Variovorax paradoxus: one gene and its partner. The protein of the gene in region 1 interacts with the protein of each later gene in a pairwise test. Links are inferred from orthologs where the notes say so. Each region holds a gene or a part of one and is shown in the gene's direction. Other genes may lie near its edges.

Region 1 (4,739 bases):
CGACCGTGCCTTCGTGTTCGGCGCGCTCGGCCTCTATGTGGCACTGGGCTGGCCGCTGCCGGGCTGGACGGCGTGGCTGATGCCGCTTGCCGCAGTGCTCGTGGCCTGGACGGTGGTCAACCGCGTGCGCCACGCGCTGGCCGAAGCGGCGTAAACCCGCACACAACGAACAAACATAAATAGCGACAGGGATCCGATGACCGACCACAACACCAATCAACAACGCATTCCGCAGGAGCGCCAGTTCCGCACGCACGACGGCGAATCGCTCTTCTACCGGCACTGGCCGGCCACGGGTGCCACGCGCCGCGGCGCGATCGTGCTGTTTCACCGCGGCCACGAGCACGGCGCACGCATGGCGCACCTGGTCGACGAGCTGAATCTGCCCGACTTCGACTTCTTCGCATGGGACGCGCGCGGCCACGGCCGCTCGCCGGGCCAGCGCGGCTACAGCCCGAGCTTTGCAAGCTCGGTGCGCGACGTGCAGACCTTCGTCCAGCACATCGGCAGCGCGCACGGCGTGGCGGAACACGACATCCACGTGATTGCGCAGAGCGTGGGCGCCGTGCTGGTTGCAACCTGGGCGCACGACTACGCGCCCAAGGTGCGCGGGCTCACGCTGGCCCTCGCCGGCCTTCAAGGTCAAGCTCTACGTGCCGTTCGCGCGCGCCGGGCTGGGGCTGATGCACAAGCTGCGCGGCCTGTTCTTCGTCAACAGCTATGTGAAGGCGAAGTTCCTCACGCACGACCCCGAGCGCATCGCAAGCTACGAAAGCGATCCGCTGATCTCGCGGCCCATCGCGGTGAACATCCTGCTCGGCCTCTACGAAGCGGCCGACCGGGTGGTGGCCGACGCCAACGCGATCACGCTGCCGGTGCAATTGCTGATCTCAGGCGCGGACTGGGTGGTGCACCACAAGCCGCAGCACCAGTTCTTCGAACGTCTGGGCAGCGCGGTGAAAACCAAGCTGGAACTGCCGGGCTTCTTCCACGACACGCTGGGCGAGAAGGACCGGGCGCCCGCGGTGCAGGCCATCCGCGAGTTCATCCTGCAGCTGTTCGACCAGCCTCCCGCGCCGGTCGACCTGCGCGCCGCGCACCTGGGCGGCAACACCGCCGACGAGTCGCGCGCGCTGGCCGAGCCGCTGGCGCCGCTCTCGCTGCGCGGCGCCTACTGGGGGATGACGCGGGCCAGCCTGCGCCTGGGCGGCATGCTCTCGCGCGGCGTGAAGCTCGGGCACGACACCGGCTTCGATTCGGGCAGCACGCTCGACTACGTCTACCGCAACGAGCCGCAGGGCAAGGGCGCGCTGGGCCGCTCCGTTGACAAAACCTACCTGAACTCGATCGGCTGGCGCGGCATCCGGCAACGCAAGATCCATGTCGAGGAGCTGATCCGCATCGCCATGGAGCGCCTGGCCGAGATGCACCGCGAGGTGCGCGTGATGGACATCGCGGCCGGCCATGGCCGCTACGTGCTCGACGCGGTGCTTGCGAGCCCGGTCAAGGCCAGCTCGATCCTGCTGCGCGACTACAGCGACATCAACGTGCGCGACGGCCGCGCGCTCATTGCCGAGAAGGGCCTGGAAGACGTGGCGCAGTTCGTGCAGGCCGATGCCTTCGACCGCATCAGCCTGGCCACCGTGACGCCGCGCCCCACGCTCGCGGTGGTGTCGGGCCTCTATGAGCTGTTCCCCGACAACGAGATGGTGCGGCGCTCGCTCGCGGGCGTGGGCGATGCGGTGGAAGACCGCGGCTATCTGGTCTACACCGGCCAACCCTGGCATCCGCAGCTCGAAATGATTGCGCGCGCGCTCACCAGCCATCGCCAGGGCGAAGCCTGGGTGATGCGCCGCCGCACGCAGGCCGAGATGGACCAGCTGGTGGAGGAAGCGGGCTTCCGCAAGATCGACCAGCGCATCGACGAGTGGGGCATCTTCACCGTCTCGCTCGCGGTGAGGGTCGCGTGAGCTGCGGGCTTCGCGCCAGATGAAACACTGGCTGGCACAACGGCCCTGGAAGCGCGCCGCCGCATGGCTGGTGTTCCTGGGGCCGCTGTTCTATGCCACCTACGGCCTGGCCAACTGGTGGGCCACCACGCGCACGCAGGTGCCCTCGATGGCCTTCGAGTGGGAGCGGCAGCTGCCCTTCTGGGCCTGGACGATCTTTCCGTACTGGACCATCAACGTCTTCTATGCGCTCTCGCTCTTCTTGGCGCGCAGCAGGCACACGCTCGACCGGCACGCGCTGCGGCTCGTGAGCGCGACGCTCATCGCCTGCATCTGCTTCGTGATCTGGCCGCTGCATTTCAGCTTCGGGCAGCCGGCAGTCGAGGGTGCGCCGGCCTTCCTGTTCAACGCCCTGCGCGGCTTCGACCAGCCCTACAACCAGGCGCCTTCGCTGCACATCGCGCTGGCGGTGATCCTGTGGGACTGGTATCGCCAGTTCCTGCGCGCCGCATGGGCCAGGCTGGTGCTGCATGTGTGGGCGTTCGCGATCTGCGCCTCGGTGCTCACGACCTGGCAGCACCACTTCATCGACATTCCTACAGGCGCGCTGCTCGGGCTCTTCTGCGTCTGGCTCTGGCCGCTGGAGCGCACGGTTTCGATGCCGCGCGCCTGGCAATGCACGCGCGACGCGCAGCGCTGGAAGCTCGCGAGCTTCTACGCCGTGGGTGCGGTGCTGTTCCTTGCGGCGGCCATGCAGTTGGGCGGTGTTGCGCTGTGGCTCGCCTGGCCTTCGGCCTCGCTGGCGCTGGTGGCGCTCAACTACATCGGCTTTGGCGCCCGCGGCTTCCAGATGAACGGCCGGGGCCGCATGGGCTGGGCTGCGCGCTGGCTGCTCGCGCCCTATCGGCTCGGCGCGGCCGTCAACGCATGGCTCTGGACGCGCAGGCTGCCAGCTTCGGTCGAGGTGGTGCCGGGCCTGCTGCTCGGCCGTTTGCCGACGAAGGCCGAATGGATCGCTGCCGGCCGGCCCCGGCTCGTGAGCCTGTGCGCCGAACTGCAGATGCCGGGCGGCGTGCCGCATGCGCGCTGCGTGCCGATCCTCGACCTGACCGTGCCGCCGACCGTGCGGCTGCAGCGCGCGGCCGCGGTCATCGAGGGGCAGCGCCGCAATGCGGAAGGCGCGGCCGTGTGGGTGTGCTGCGCGCTGGGCTTTTCGCGCAGCGCCGCCGCCGTGATCGCCTGGCTGGGCCGCTACGGTGCGGTGGGCGGACTGGCGCAGGCCGAGGATGCCGTGCGCCTTGCGCGTCCGCAGATCGTGCTGCGACCCGCGTGGCGGATCTCGCTCGAGCCATTGGGCACCGCCGCGCCGGGAGCACCGCCTCATGACTGACAACGAGCGCGCCACCTGCGCCTCGCTGGCCGCGCTGCTGCGCGCCGCAGCGGTGCTGGCGGCGTGGGGCTTTGCACTCACATGCATTGCGGCGCTGGTGCTCGCGCTCACGCTGCGCTCGCTGTCGAGCACGGCCGCCATGGGGTTCGGCGCGGTGCTGGTGCTGGGCGCGCTCGAGCGCTATTTCGCGTTCAGGCTGCGCTTCGACCAGGCGCTGTTCGCCGATCTGGCGCGCGGCGCCATCGCATCGCTGGACGCGCTCGACACCGCGCTCGACCGGCTCGGCCTGCGCAACGCAGAGGCGTCGAAGGCCGTTCGCCCGCTCGATGACCGCGTGCAGGGCACCCGCCAACTCATGCAGCGTCATGCCATCGTGGTCGCCTGCCAGAGCGCGATGTTTCTGCTTGCCTTGATGACACAGGACCTCTCTTGACCGAAGAAGACGACAACAAAAATTACCGGCCCCAGAGCACGGTGCTGCGTCGCGCGCTGGCCGTGGTCGCGGGCCAGCTGATCATCGGCGCGGCCGGCCTCCTGACCGGCGTGCGCGCCATCTGGAGCGGCACCACGCCCAGGGCCGAGCAGACGCTCTACTTCGCCAACCACACGAGCCACGGCGACTTCGTGCTGCTGTGGGCCACGCTGCCGCCCGACCTGCGCGCGCTCACGCGGCCGGTGGCGGGGCAGGACTACTGGAATGCCTCGAAGCTGCGCCACTTCATCGGCGCCGACGTGTTCAACGCACTCATGATCCGGCGCGACGGCTCGGGCCAGGGCGAGAACCCGGTCGAGCAGATGAAGGCGGCGCTGGAGGGCGGCGACTCGCTCATCATGTTTCCCGAGGGCACGCGCAACACCGGCGACGAGATCCTGCTGCCGCTCAAGAGCGGCCTGTTCCACCTGGCGCGCGCCTGCCCCAATGTGCGGCTGGTGCCGGTGTGGATCGAAAACCTCAAGCGCGTGCTGCCCAAGGGCACGCTGGTGCCGATTCCGCTGGCGTGCACGGTGCGCTATGGCACGCCGATCCGGCTGGCCGAAGGTGAAGAAAAGGCGGTGTTCCTCGCGCGCGCACGCGCCGCCATGCTCGACCTGCGCCCCGAGTACGACCGCCTGCCAGAACAAGAAAAACCAGCAACGACGCCATGAACATCTCCCCTTCCACCCAGACCACGCTGCAGTTGTTCGGCGGCGTGGCCGGCGTGCTGATGCTCGCCTCGGCCATCGGCGCGCTGCTCAAGTGGCGCGTGGCATCGGGGCAGCCGAACTCGGTGATCGACAACCTCAATGCGCGCGTCAATGCGTGGTGGGTGATGGTGGCGGTGATCGGCCTGGCCTTTGCATTCGGCAAAGGCGGCGTGATCGTGCTGTTCTACCTGATCTCGTTCTATGCGCTGCGCGAG
Region 2 (3,787 bases), 1.8 Mb from region 1 along the record:
TGGGCGCCGAGGTGCACATCGGCAACTTCGTCGAGGTCAAGAACTCGACGCTGGCCGCCGGCGCCAAGGCCAACCACCTGGCGTACCTGGGCGATGCGACGGTGGGCGAGCGAGTCAACTACGGCGCGGGCAGCATCACGGCCAACTACGACGGCGCCAACAAGCACCGCACCATCATCGAGGACGACGTGCACGTGGGCAGCAATTGCGTGCTGGTGGCGCCGGTCACCATCGGCGCGGGCGGCACCATCGGCGGCGGCTCGACCATCAACAAATCCACCGAGGCCGGCGCGCTGACCGTGGCGCGCGGCAAGCAGGTCAGCTTTTCCAATTGGAAGCGGCCGCAGAAAAACCCCAAGGCCTGAAAGCCGCGGGGACCGGGGCCTCTTGTTCGCTGTTGTTCGCTGTTGTTCAGGGCGCGTGCACAGGCCACCGGGTACTCCCCTCCGCGAATGTCCCCCGGCCTTCGGCCTCCTCCTTGATTTCGCTGCGGGGAGCACCCGATGCCCTGTGCACCTGGGCACGCTCGTGGTGTACCGCTGATCAACCACCGCGCTGAACAACGATCACGCTGATGGGGTGCCTTGCGCAGCGAAATAAAGGAGGAGCCCGAAGGGCGGGGGACATTCGCGGAGCAAGGTACCCCGTCGGCGGGAGCGCGCCCTGAACAGCAGCGCCCGAACAGCAGCGCCCTGAACAAAGCACAACACGTCAAGCCGGGGTCTCACCCCAACGGTACCCTGGGCTCGAACTTGGCGCGATTCAGGCTGAAGAAGGCCTTCACGTTGCGCACATTGGCGTCGGCCGTGAACAGGCGCTGCGTGAGCACGCCGTAGTCCGGCATGTCGCGCGCCGCCACCACCAGCACGAAGTCCGGTCCCGGCGACACGCGCCAGCATTGCTGCACGGCGTCGTCGGCGATCACGCGGGCTTCGAAGGCGTCGAGGGCCACGGCATCCTGCCGGTCCAGCGAGATCTCGACCACCGCCTGCAAGCCGTGGCCGAGCACCGTGGCGAGCCGATCGGGCGAGAGCAGCGCGACCTGGCGCTCGATGAGTCCCTCCTGCCGCAGGCGCTGAACGCGGCGCAGGCAGGTGGGCGGCGAGATGCCCACATCGGCGGCCAGCCGCTGGTTGGTCTGCGAAGCATCGCGCTGGAGCGCATCGAGCAGGCGGAGGTCTATTGCATCCAGGGAGATTGGTTCCATATTTGTATAAATTATGGAATAAAAATCCAATCACAGGAGAAGTTGGAAGAAAAGTTCGAAATCAACGGTATTTCGAACACATATTTTTTCAACTGCTTCCTACCATCAGGCCTCTCTCCTCCATTCAAAGGCAGCTCACCATGTGCGGCATCGTCGGCGCAGCGTCCCATCGCAACATCGTTCCGGTCCTGGTCCAGGGCCTCCAGAGGCTCGAATACCGCGGGTACGACTCCTGCGGCGTGGCGGTCCATGCGGGCGGGCTCTCGCGGGCGCGCACCACCTCGCGCGTGGCGGATCTCGTCACGCAGGTGCGCGAAGACCATGTGGAAGGCCTGACCGGCATTGCCCACACGCGCTGGGCCACGCACGGCGCACCGGCCGTGCACAACGCCCATCCGCACTTCAGCCACGGCCCCGGCGCCGATGCGCAAGGCGCGCGGCCGGGCCGCATTGCGCTGGTGCACAACGGCATCATCGAGAACCACGAACCCCTGCGCGCGGCGCTCGAAGCCAAGGGCTACGTGTTCGAGAGCCAGACCGACACCGAGGTCATCGCCCACCTCGTCGACAGCCTCTACGACGGCGACCTGTTCGAGGCCGTGAAGGCCGCGGTGCTGCAGCTGCACGGCGCCTATGCCATTGCCGTGATGTGCCGCGACGAGCCGCAGCGCGTGGTGGGCGCGCGCGCGGGCTCGCCGCTGATCCTTGGCGCGGGCAAGGAAGGCGGCGAGAACTTCCTTGCGAGCGATGCCATGGCCCTGGCCGGCGTGACCGACCAGATCGTCTACCTCGAAGAAGGCGACGTGGTCGACGTGCAGCCCGGCAAGTACTGGATCGTCGACCGCAACCACAAGCCCGTGCAGCGCCAGGTGCGCACCGTGCAGGCGCACAGCGGCGCGGCCGAACTCGGCCCGTACCGCCACTACATGCAGAAGGAGATCTTCGAGCAGCCGCGCGCCATCGGCGACACGCTCGAAGGCGTGGCCGGCATCGTGCCCGAGCTGTTCGACGGCGTGGGGCAGGACGGCGCCACCGGGGCGAGCGCGCACCGCGTGTTCAAGGACATCGACAAGATCCTCATCCTGGCCTGCGGCACCAGCTACTACAGCGGCTGCACCGCCAAGTACTGGCTCGAGGGCATCGCGAAGATCTCGACGCAGGTCGAGATCGCGAGCGAATACCGCTACCGCGATTCGGTGCCCGACCCCAAGACGCTGGTCGTCACCATCAGCCAGTCGGGCGAAACCGCCGACACGCTGGCCGCGCTCAAGCATGCGCGCTCGCTGGGCATGGAACAGACGCTCACCATCTGCAACGTGGCCACCAGCGCGATGGTGCGCGAATGCAAGCTGGCCTACATCACGCGCGCCGGGGTGGAAATTGGCGTGGCCTCGACCAAGGCCTTCACCACGCAGCTGGCCGGGCTCTTCTTGCTGACGCTCGCCATCGCGCAGACCAAGGGGCGCCTGAGCGAGGCCGATGAGGCCCGCTACCTGAAGGAGATGCGCCATCTGCCCGTCGCGCTGCAATCGGTGCTCGCGCTCGAGCCGCAGATCATCGGCTGGGCCGAGGACTTCGCGCGCAAGGACAACGCGCTTTTCCTCGGCCGCGGGCTGCACTATCCGATTGCGCTCGAAGGCGCGCTCAAGCTCAAGGAAGTGACCTACATCCACGCCGAGGCCTATGCCGCCGGCGAGCTCAAGCACGGCCCGCTCGCGCTGGTGACGAGTGAAATGCCGGTGGTGGCCGTGGCACCCAACGACACCCTGCTCGAAAAGCTCAAGAGCAACCTGCAGGAAGTGCGTGCGCGCGGCGGCGTGCTCTACGTGCTGGCCGACGGAGACACCAAGATCAAGGGCAGCGAAGGCCTGCACGTGATCCGCATGCCCGAGCACTACGGCGCACTGTCGCCGCTGCTGCATGTGGTGCCGCTGCAATTGCTGGCCTACCACACGGCTTGCGCGCGAGGGACCGATGTCGACAAGCCGCGCAATCTGGCCAAGAGCGTGACGGTGGAGTGAGGGCGGGGGCTGCGGCCGTTACTCGATTTGCAAAATAATCTAGCAATGGATTTGCAATAAACCTGGCAACCGGGCTACACCCTCAGTCCCACACAGGAAGCTCGTGCAAAGCATCATTGGGACGACCCACGATGTCGACGCCAGTGATGCCGGCTCCGCCCGGCAGGAGCTGGACGTCGCAAATGACTTCCCAGGCGTGGCTTTCGGTGCGCCGCGCAAGGCACACCTCCTCGCCGGCGGCGATGAGATCGGCGCATTCGCCGACGCTGATCCGCTGTGCCGTGCCGAGCGAAAATTCCGTCGAACCGAACTCCTTCTCCGCAACCTGGTGAATGGCGACGAGATCCATCTTGCCGTCCCTGAAGTGAACAGCGGTAATCGCATGCTGGGCCATCTTCGACCTCCATTCGTGGAAAGCCCGGACATGGCTGCGGCGGCTGCCGGCGCCAGCGGGCCCGTTTCTCGACTGTACGCCTGCAGCAGCGCGTTCGATCGATGGTTCCGCAAAGCCGACGCCGGTGAAGGGCGGCTCGCGGCGGACGCTGCACAATCCGGCCGT

The links. Proteins that work in one complex are often made in the same cells at the same time.
Region 2: the proteins of QFZ47_RS16410 (region 1) and glmS interact in binary tests that used the Escherichia coli proteins (3 or more experiments, as listed by UniProt). The link is inferred for Variovorax paradoxus from one-to-one orthologs.

Annotation. Positions count from the first base shown.
Region 1 is NZ_JAUSXL010000002.1:2,710,383-2,715,121, reverse strand. Bases 1,293-4,164 are described here. They hold QFZ47_RS16410 (phosphatase PAP2/dual specificity phosphatase family protein), read left to right. Parts: upstream 1,293-1,989; coding sequence 1,990-3,339; downstream 3,340-4,164. Other genes in these bases: QFZ47_RS16400 (lysophospholipid acyltransferase family protein), read left to right, coding at 3,769-4,164; QFZ47_RS16405 (hypothetical protein), read left to right, coding at 3,332-3,772. Also shown: QFZ47_RS16420 (CDP-alcohol phosphatidyltransferase family protein), read left to right, coding at 1-154; more of QFZ47_RS16400, read left to right, coding at 4,165-4,485; QFZ47_RS16395 (phosphatidate cytidylyltransferase), read left to right, coding at 4,482-4,739.
Region 2 is NZ_JAUSXL010000002.1:954,434-958,220, reverse strand. Bases 899-3,787 are described here. They hold glmS (glutamine--fructose-6-phosphate transaminase (isomerizing)), read left to right. Parts: upstream 899-1,347; coding sequence 1,348-3,228; downstream 3,229-3,787. Other genes in these bases: QFZ47_RS08260 (GIY-YIG nuclease family protein), read left to right, coding at 3,747-3,787; QFZ47_RS08265 (hypothetical protein), read right to left, coding at 3,311-3,622; QFZ47_RS08275 (Lrp/AsnC family transcriptional regulator), read right to left, coding at 899-1,207. Outside these bases: bifunctional UDP-N-acetylglucosamine diphosphorylase/glucosamine-1-phosphate N-acetyltransferase GlmU, read left to right, coding at 1-365; more of QFZ47_RS08275, read right to left, coding at 725-898. UniProt on the Escherichia coli protein: Catalyzes the first step in hexosamine metabolism, converting fructose-6P into glucosamine-6P using glutamine as a nitrogen source.